Regions from separate parts of the Bacillus sp. CIS52 genome, predicted to be linked through region 2. Evidence: riboswitches for the same ligand, from Rfam matches in the RefSeq annotation. Region 2 holds a riboswitch; each other region holds the start of a gene.
The links. A riboswitch is a leader RNA that binds a small molecule or an ion and turns the genes downstream of it on or off. The one in region 2 is predicted to bind S-adenosylmethionine.
Positions count from the first base shown of each region.

Region 1: it holds a riboswitch for S-adenosylmethionine, as region 2 does, so the genes downstream of both, ACH32G_RS01520 (phosphoadenylyl-sulfate reductase) here and metE (5-methyltetrahydropteroyltriglutamate--homocysteine S-methyltransferase) in region 2, are expected to answer to the same signal.
Region 3: it holds a riboswitch for S-adenosylmethionine, as region 2 does, so the genes downstream of both, ACH32G_RS03355 (methionine biosynthesis PLP-dependent protein) here and metE (5-methyltetrahydropteroyltriglutamate--homocysteine S-methyltransferase) in region 2, are expected to answer to the same signal.

Region 1 is NZ_JBIUFR010000001.1:415,216-418,488, reverse strand. Features, by position in the region: gene pyrF (orotidine-5'-phosphate decarboxylase) at 1-367, shown strand, start outside; gene pyrE (orotate phosphoribosyltransferase) at 364-996, shown strand; SAM riboswitch class I at 1,098-1,202, shown strand; gene ACH32G_RS01520 (phosphoadenylyl-sulfate reductase) at 1,329-2,030, shown strand; gene ACH32G_RS01515 (inorganic phosphate transporter) at 2,043-3,107, shown strand; gene sat (sulfate adenylyltransferase) at 3,155-3,273, shown strand, end outside.
Region 2 is NZ_JBIUFR010000001.1:645,618-648,890, forward strand. Features, by position in the region: gene ACH32G_RS02690 (STAS domain-containing protein) at 1-81, opposite strand, end outside; gene ACH32G_RS02695 (S8 family peptidase) at 301-1,260, shown strand; SAM riboswitch class I at 1,401-1,555, shown strand; gene metE (5-methyltetrahydropteroyltriglutamate--homocysteine S-methyltransferase) at 1,639-3,273, shown strand, end outside.
Region 3 is NZ_JBIUFR010000001.1:761,301-764,573, reverse strand. Features, by position in the region: gene ACH32G_RS03370 (GNAT family N-acetyltransferase) at 1-233, opposite strand, end outside; gene ACH32G_RS03365 (YjcG family protein) at 238-753, opposite strand; gene ACH32G_RS03360 (esterase family protein) at 778-1,500, opposite strand; SAM riboswitch class I at 1,675-1,800, shown strand; gene ACH32G_RS03355 (methionine biosynthesis PLP-dependent protein) at 1,869-2,990, shown strand; gene metC (cystathionine beta-lyase) at 2,983-3,273, shown strand, end outside.

The DNA of each region.
Region 1 (3,273 bases), 230 kb from region 2:
AGTCACCCAGCTGACGAGCACTTCAGAGCAGATGGCGAAGGAAGAGCTTCTGCTGCAAAAGCCGCTGTCAGAAACGGTTGTGCATTACGGCAAAATGGCTGAAGAGTGCGGGCTGGACGGCGTGGTATGTTCGGTTCATGAAACAAAAGCCATTTATGAAGCGGTCCGGCCGTCATTTCTGACAGTCACGCCGGGCATCCGCACGGCCAATGACGCCGCTGATGATCAAGTCCGGACGGCGACTCCGTCATTTGCGAAAGAAAACGGTTCGTCTGCCATTGTCGTGGGCCGTTCAATTACAAAAGCGGAAAACCCCGTTAAAGCATATGAAGCCATTAAACTGGAATGGGAGGGCGTTCGCCGATGAAACAGGCTATCGCAAAACATCTATTACACATTGAAGCTGTCTTTTTACGCCCGAATGAGCCGTTTACGTGGGCGAGCGGCATTTTATCGCCGATCTATTGTGACAACCGTCTGACATTGTCGTATCCAAAAGTGAGAAATGATGTGGCGGACGGGCTCGGCAGACTGCTGAAAGAGCATTTCCCCGAGGCGGAGATGATCGCGGGCACTGCAACGGCAGGCATTCCGCATGCTGCGCTTCTCGCAGACCGTACAGGCGCTCCGATGTGCTACGTCAGAAGCAAACCGAAAGCGCACGGCAAAGGAAATCAAATTGAAGGCGCCGTTAAAAAAGGACAAAAAACAGTCGTGATTGAAGACTTGATTTCTACCGGTGGCAGCGTGCTTGAAGCTGCGGCGGCCCTTCAAAGAGAGGGCGCGGAAGTTCTCGGCGTCCTTTCAATTTTTACATACGGACTGCCGAAAGCAAGAGAAGCCTTTAAAAAAGCGGGTCTGCCGTACTACTCGTTAACAGATTATGACACGCTGATTGAAGTAGCGCTTGAAAACGGAACGATACATTCAGATGACATTGAGAAACTGAGATCATGGAAACAGAATCCCGAGTCAAAAGATTGGTTTAAAAAATAATGACAATAAAAACAGGCCTCAGGGCCTGTTTTATTATTCCTATCAAAAAACTCGGGTTGACTTCTGTTAGAATTGTGCTAAAATTTAGTACAAATCTAAAAAGCTTATCAAGAGCGGCTGAGGGACTGGACCGATGACGCCCGGCAACCTGCGTATCATGCAAGGTGCCGCATCCAGAAAAATGCACAGCATTTTGAAGATAAGGGCTATAACGGGTCACTGTCTTTCATTCCGCTGGATTGAAAGTTTTTTATATGAAAAAAGATTGAGGGATAAGACAACCGGCAGAAAACAACAGCTGTTTGATTGTCTCCGGGAGGAGGAAAGAAAAAATGCTAACGTATGACACATGGGAGGAACCGGCGATTACATTTCCGGAAGACGATTCCTATAAAGGCGCGCTGTCCGTTTTAAAATGGGCATACGGCCACTACGGAGACCAGCTTGTTTACGCGTGCAGCTTCGGGATTGAGGGAATCGTCCTGATCGATTTAATTTCTAAAGTGAAAAAAGACGCGGAAATCGTGTTTCTCGATACAGGACTTCACTTTAAAGAAACATATGAAACGATCGAAAAAGTGAAAGAACGTTACCCGGGACTGAACATCATCCTGAAAAAGCCCAGCCTTACTCTTGAGGAACAGGCCGAGGCTCATGGAGATAAACTGTGGGAAAGAGAACCGAACCAGTGCTGCTTCATCAGAAAAATTCTGCCGTTAAGAGAAGCGCTTGCCGGGCGTCCGGCATGGCTGTCCGGCCTCCGACGCGATCAAGGGCCGAGCCGGGCGAATACGAATTTCCTGAATAAAGACGATAAGTTTCATTCCATTAAAGTATGCCCGCTGATCCACTGGACGTGGAAAGACATCTGGAGATATACATCCAAGCATGAGCTGGATTACAACATTCTTCATGATCAGGGCTATCCGAGCATCGGCTGTGAACCGTGCACTTCACCTGCGTTTACCGCAGAAGACTTGCGGAGCGGCAGATGGAACGGAATGGCGAAAACAGAATGCGGACTGCATGAATAAAGGAGCTGCACAATGGAATTAGCCGCTATTTTATTCTGCCTGTTTTTCGCCATGAATATCGGAGCCAGCGGAGCCGCGGCTTCAATGGGAGTCGCTTACGGGTCCGGCGCCGTTAAAAAGAAAACGTATGCGCTGATCATCTGCGCGGCTGGCGTCCTGTCAGGGGCGGTTATCGGCGGCGGAGAAGTCGTTAAGACGATCAGCGGCGGAATCATTCCCGAACAGACCATTACGCTCACCATTGTCTGCATTATTATCGGAGCTGCGGCGTTATCGTTATTCACGGCGAATGTGCTCGGCATTCCGCTGTCGACGAGCGAGGTCACCGTCGGGGCGATTGTCGGGGTCGGAGTCGCGTACAAAGTATTGTTTCTGCAGCATCTTTTGGTCATCGTGATTTTTTGGGTGCTCGTTCCGTTTGTCGCGTTCTGTTTCACGTTTCTCGTATCGAAGGTATCCAGTTCTCTGAATATTCGAGTCATTTCGAGCCGGAAACAGAAGGTTTTGGGGATTGTCCTGCTTATTGCGGGGTTTTGGGAAGCTTTTTCAGCCGGAATGAACAACGTCGCAAATGCGGTAGGGCCTTTAGTTGCCGCCGGCGTGCTCAGCGTGTCCAAAGGGACGCTGTACGGAGGCATCTTTGTTGCTCTCGGCGCTCTGCTTTTAGGACGCAGAGTGCTTGAAACCAACGGGAAAAAGATTACGAGATTTTCCGCCGGCGAAGGCATACTGCTTTCCGGAACCGGGGCCGGGCTTGTCATTATCAGTTCCGTGTTCGGTCTGCCGGTTCCTTTGGCGCAGGTGACATCATCATCAATCATCGGTATCGGAATGGCCAAAAACGGGCCGAACGTTTTTCATAAAGAAGTCGTGAAAACGATGCTCAAAGTATGGGTCGTTTCACCGTTTTTGTCACTGTCGATTTCGTATCTGCTTGTCTCTCTGCTGTTAAAAGGAGATTACTATTCCATCTTTATGATGGCCAGCGTGCTTTTGGCAGCTGGCGGAGCCGCCAGTCTGATGAAAGCCATCCGAAAAGAGAAGCGCTCTGTCCATGAACAAGGCGGGGGCATTTAACTATTAATCTGAGTTTATTTATCTGTTAACTGGGAGGAAAATGTACTATGAGTCTAGCACCGCACGGAGGAACATTAGTTAATCGGGTGAATGAGCAGTATGATCTTACATCCGTCCAAAAAGAAATTGAGCTGGATTTGATTTCGTTTGCTGATTTAGAGCTGAT
Region 2 (3,273 bases):
TTCCATCGTTTCAATCCATTCTTTCGCAATTTGATCCACCCGTTCGGAAAAATAGTCGTACAATGCTTCATTTATCTTCATACCTCTTCTCCTTTCCCATTTCCAATTATAGCGTCAGCTGATGCCGAATCAAAATAAAAGCCGTTGAACCATCCAATTATTTGAAATTATTTAGTGCAATAGATTGCGCCTTTTTTATGAAAATGCTTCAAATGACTCTTTCCGAACGGCATAATCTGCCATAAAATAGTAGCAACACCCTTGAATCCACTCGCAAGCATAAAAAAGGAGGGCTTTTTTATGAATGGTGAAATGCGGTTGATTCCTTATGTCACGGATGAGCAGATCATGGATGTGAACGAGCTTCCTGAGGGTATTAAAGTGATTAAGGCGCCAGAATTGTGGGCAAAAGGGTTTAAAGGAAAGGATATTAAAATCGCGGTGCTTGATACAGGCTGCGACATTAATCATCCTGATTTGAAAGACCGGGTTATCGGCGGAAAAAACTTTACCGATGATGACGAAGGCAAAGAAGACGCGATTTCCGATTACAACGGCCACGGGACACATGTTTCCGGAACGATTGCCGCCAATGATTCAAACGGCGGAATTTCAGGTGTTGCGCCGGAAGCGAGCCTTTTAATCGTTAAAGTTCTCGGCGGTCAAAACGGCAGCGGCAAATACGAATGGATCATTAACGGCATCAACTACGCCGTTGAACAAAAGGCGGACATTATTTCCATGTCACTCGGCGGACCGAACGATGTGCCTGAACTGAAAGAAGCCGTCTCAAATGCGGTAAAAAGCGGTGTACTGGTCGTTTGCGCAGCAGGAAATGAAGGTGACGGAGACGAGCGGACAGAAGAACTGTCGTATCCGGCCGCTTACAACGAAGTGATTGCCGTCGGATCAGTCTCAATCGCCCGTAAATCGTCAGAATTTTCAAACGCAAATAAAGAAATTGACCTCGTGGCGCCCGGAGAAAACATTCTCTCCACCCTTCCCAACCATAAATACGGGAAGCTGACGGGCACTTCAATGGCCGCCCCGCACGTGAGCGGAGCGCTGGCCTTAATAAAAGGGCTTGAACAGGACTCGTTTCAGCGGACGCTTTCTGAAGCCGAAATTTATGCCCAGCTTGTGCGGCGTACTCTTCCTTTGAACATCTCCAAAACATTGGCCGGGAACGGGTTTCTGTATTTAGACGCGCCTGATGTGCTCCTGGAAAGAGCCGAACAGGCACAGCTGCTGTCTTTCTGATATTTTTTTCATATAATGATTGATCCGCTTGTCAAAATCACCAATTTTTAAAATGTGAGATTTTCTATTGACAGTGATCTGAATAAGCTGATAAGATAACCAACAAATGATGTAACTTTTCAAAAAAATTGAAATATTTTCTCTTATCGAGAGTTGGGCGAGGGATTGGCCTTTTGACCCCAACAGCAACCGACCGTAATTCCATTGTGAAATGGGGCGCGTGATTTTTGCGCCGAGACGATAGTCTCCTAAGGCACGGTGCTAATTCCATCAGACGTGATCTGAGAGATAAGAGAGGCTTAAATTTTGATGTTAAAGCCTCTTTCTCTCATGAGAAAGAGGCTTTTTTGTTACATCTCACTTAAAGGAGGAGACTTAATGACTACAATCAAAACTTCAAATCTCGGTTTTCCGAGAATCGGCTTGAACAGAGAATGGAAAAAAGCGCTTGAGGCTTATTGGAAAGGAAACACTGATAAAGAAACGTTTCTTAAAGAGCTTGACGGTTTATTCTTATCGGCTGTCAAAACACAGCTTGACCAAAATATCGACATCGTGCCGGTCTCTGATTTTACTCATTATGACCATGTGCTTGATACAGCTGTCAGCTTTAACTGGATTCCGGAAAGATTCCGCAGTATCACAGATCCCGTTGATACATATTTCGCGATTGCCCGCGGTGTTAAAGACGCCGTTTCCAGTGAAATGACAAAATGGTTCAATACCAACTACCATTACATCGTTCCTGAATATGACGAAAGCATTGAATTCCGTCTGACGAGAAACAAACAGCTTGACGACTACCGCCGGATCAAAGAAGAATTCGGAGCGGAAACGAAACCTGTCATCGTCGGTCCGTACACATTCGTCACGCTTGCGAAAGGATACGAAGAATCAGAGGCGAAAGCGATTCAAAAGCGCCTTGTTCCTCTTTATGTGCAGCTGCTGAAAGAGCTTGAAGCAGAAGGCGTCAAATGGGTTCAGATTGATGAGCCAGCCCTTGTGACAGCCTCTGCTGAAGATGTCCGCGCCGCAAAAGAACTCTATGAATCTATTGCAAAAGAGCTTTCAGGGCTGAATGTCCTCCTGCAGACATACTTCGATTCGGTTGATGCATATGAAGAACTCGTTTCGTATCCTGTACAAGGAATCGGGCTTGATTTCGTGCATGATAAAGGCAGAAACCTTGAGCAATTGAAAAAGTACGGCTTCCCGAAAGATAAAGTGCTGGCAGCCGGTGTGATCGACGGCCGAAACATTTGGAAAATCGATGTTGAAGAACGCCTTGATGCGGCTTTGGATATCCTCAGCCACGCTGATGTTGAGGAGTTATGGATTCAGCCTTCAAGCAGCCTTCTGCACGTGCCGGTGGCGAAACACCCTGACGAGCATCTTGAAAAGGATTTGCTGAACGGCCTGTCATACGCTAAAGAAAAACTGGCGGAACTCGGCGTCTTAAAAGAAGGGCTTCTGTCCGGCAAAGCGGCTGTCAGTGAGCAGATCGAAGAGTCAAAAGCGGCACTTAAAGCTTTGAAAGCATTCGCAACAGGGGCGAACTCAGCTCAAAAAGAAGAATTGAATCAGCTGACAGAAAAAGATTTCTCCCGCCCTGCAAGCTTTGAAGAACGTTTGGCGCTGCAAAATGAATCACTCGGTCTTCCCCTTCTGCCGACGACGACGATCGGAAGCTTCCCCCAATCTGCAGAAGTGCGGAGCGCACGGCAAAAATGGCGGAAAAAAGATTGGACGGATGAACAGTATCAAGCGTTTATTAATGCGGAAACGAAGCGCTGGGTTGAGATTCAGGAAGAAATCGGCTTAGACGTGCTCGTTCACGGAGAATTTGAACGGACGGACATGGTCGAATACTTCGGTGAAAAACTGGCCGGGTTCGCCTTTACGAAATATGCATGGGTGCAGTCTTACGGTTCACGCTGCGTACGTCCGCCTGTCATTTTCGGAGATGTCGAATTTATCGAACCGATGACGGTAAAAGATACGGTCTATGCCCAA
Region 3 (3,273 bases), 120 kb from region 2:
CGGTGGCTTTTCATCACGCAGATGCGCTCTAATTTTCCGCGCCCGTCTTTCAAGCGCCATCTGCCGGCTCCGACCGGCTGGCCGCCGTCATATATGACTATATGCTCTGACGCGTCTTCGAATTGATCAATTTCCTCTTCTTCCGGAACGTGCTGCTCTTTCACAAAGACCTCTTTTCTGACGAAAAAAGCGTCATTCAGATGTTTTTCAGTTTTTGCAACGATGGCTTCCAAACAGTTATTCTCCTCCGCCTAATAAAAATGTTTCGTACACAGTCCATGAGCCGTTATCCAGCTGATAGAGCAGGTGAAAACGGTCGATGACTTCTTCGTGGGAAATGTCCTGCATTTTCAGCTGTCCGAGTACGTCGGAATGTTCATCTGACGACAGCTTCTGGCCGACCGTGACATGCGGAACGAAGCTGTATTCCGGCTTACCGGACAATGCTCCTGAGTAGCATTTCTCACTCAGAGTTTTTAATTCCTCCGTCGGCTCCGCTTTCATATATATCACATTATTCACAGGAGAAAACGAGCTGTATTTTGTGATCTTCAGAACGAGCGGGTGCGACTCTTTCGCCGTCTGTCTCAGCTGTGATACGATCTGCTCGATTTCCTGTTCTGTCGCTTCAAACGGATCTCTTACCGTCAGATGCGGCGGTATGAGCGCGTAGCTCGGGTCGTAGCGTTTCCGGTACGAATTTGCGAGATCCTGTAATTTTTTTGATGGAAATAAAACAATACCGTATTTCATGAAAGTTCCCTCCTTAATGAATGGTTACAGCATTTTTTTCAGCGCCGGCGTGATGAGCGGCTGCCAGTATGTCCATTTATGATCCCCGTCAAAGGTTTCATACGTGTATTCAGACTGTTTGCTTTCCAGCAGCTGTTTGAGCTCTTCGTTCGGCGCGGTGAAATCAAGCACCTGGCCGTCCGTCGTGTGGACATCGGTTTCTTTTTCTCCGATTTGATGATAAACGGATATCTGTTTGAGATCCTCCGACTGCCGGACGGCATCCAGCACGTGCCCGTCAACATACGGAGACTGCATGATGACGTTTCCAAACATGTTCGGATAGTCAATCGCCGTCATGAGCGAGACGGTTCCGCCGAGGGAATCCCCGATCATGGTGCGGCCGTATCCGACTTGATAAGTCGGATATTCTTTGTCGATAAAAGGAACGAGCTCATTTGCGATAAACCGTTTATATGAGGCGAACTTAGAGCCTTCGGGATGGTATGTGTTTCTTCGCTCCCGCACATTTTTATATGGGACGCCGATAATGATGCAGCGGTCAATTTCCCCTTTTGACATGAGCTCTTCCGCCTGCCGCCCGATCCTCCCTAATCTGAAATAATCATGGCCGTCCTGGGCGATGACCGTATGATATTTATACAGAGGGGAGTAAGTGTTGGGCAGGTAGACCAAAACGGTCATTTCTTCTTCAAGCTCATGAGAGAAAAGTTTTTTCTCATGAATGATTCCGGTTTTCGGTGCCACTTCGCATTCCTCCAGGCCGCTTCTTGTCTTGATGGTTTTTCCCTATTGTACCATGAATTATTAGAAATTTCTTTCTTCAGATGCACTTCTTGCGAGAGTTCAGAAAATTAAAAAGTTGTTGAAATCCATTTTATAGTGCGTTAATATAGAACAATCAGAAAATACAAAACAATATTCTTATCACGAGAGGTGGAGGGACTGGCCCTTTGAAACCTCAGCAACCGGTTTGCTTTGCCGCGGGAAGGCAAAGTGCCAAGGTGCTAAATCCAGCAAGCGATTCACATGCTTGGAAGATAAGAGGAAGAGAAAAGCTCCTTCTTCTTATGAAGAGGGAGCTTTTTTATTTTTGAAAAGGATGGTGCTTACTGATGACGCAGCATGTTGAAACAAAATTAGCCCAAATTGGAAATAGAAGCGAAGAAGCAACAGGAACGGTCAGTCCGCCGATTTATCTGTCCACCGCTTACCGGCATAGAGGAATAGGAGAATCTACAGGTTTTGATTACGTGCGCACGAAAAACCCGACACGCCAGCTCGTTGAAGACGCTATCGCCGTGTTGGAAAACGGTGCGAGAGGCTTTGCTTTCAGCTCGGGAATGGCAGCCATTCAAACGATTATGGCTTTATTTAAAAGCGGGGATGAATTGATTGTATCCTCCGATTTATACGGAGGCACATACCGTTTGTTTGAAAATGAATGGAGAAAATACGGCTTAAGCTTTATTTACGATGATTTCAGCGATGAAGACTGTTTACGCTCCAAATTAACGGAAAACACGAAAGCGGTATTTGTTGAAACGCCGACAAACCCGTTAATGCAGGAGGCGGACATTGAAAAAATCGCCCGGATTACGAAAGAAGCCGGCCTGCTCTTGATTGTCGATAATACGTTTTATACCCCGGTCATCCAGCGCCCGCTTGAACTGGGAGCCGATATCGTCATTCACAGCGCCACAAAATATTTAGGCGGGCACAATGATCTCCTTGCCGGTCTTGCTGTCGTAAAGGATGAAGAGCTCGGCGACATCATGTTTAATCACCAAAATGCGATCGGAGCCGTTCTCCCGCCATTTGATTCGTGGCTTTTAATGAGAGGGATGAAAACACTCGGGCTCAGAATGCAGCGTCATGAAGAAAACGCCCGTGAACTTGCAGAATTTTTAGAACAGGAAGAAGAAATCGCCGACGTGTTATATCCCGGAAAAGGCGGAATGCTTTCTTTCCGGCTGCAAAAAGAGGAATGGGTCAATCCGTTTTTAAAGGCGCTGAAAACGATCTGTTTTGCAGAAAGTCTCGGCGGGGTGGAAAGCTTTATTACATACCCCGCGACACAGACGCACATGGACATTCCGGAAGATATCCGTATCGCAAACGGCGTCTGCAACCGCCTGCTGAGATTTTCAGTGGGAATTGAACATGCAGAAGACTTGAAGCGGGATGTAAAGCAGGCATTACAGCAAGTAAAAGAGGGGGCCGTGTCATATGAGTAATCAAAATTGGACGCTGGAAACCCAGCTCGTGCACAATCCATTTAAAACTGACGGAGCTACAGGAGCCGTCAGCGTGCCGATTCAGCATGCTTCCACATTTCATCAGTCTTCCTTTGAAGAATTCGGGACATATGATTACAGCCGCTCCGGCACACCGACAAGAACAGCGCTTGAAGAAACGATCGCAGGTCTTGAAGGCGGAACGAGAGGCTTTGCTTTCAGCTCCGGAATGGCGGCGATTTCGACGGCGTTTCTGCTCTTATCCCAAGGCGACCATGTTCTC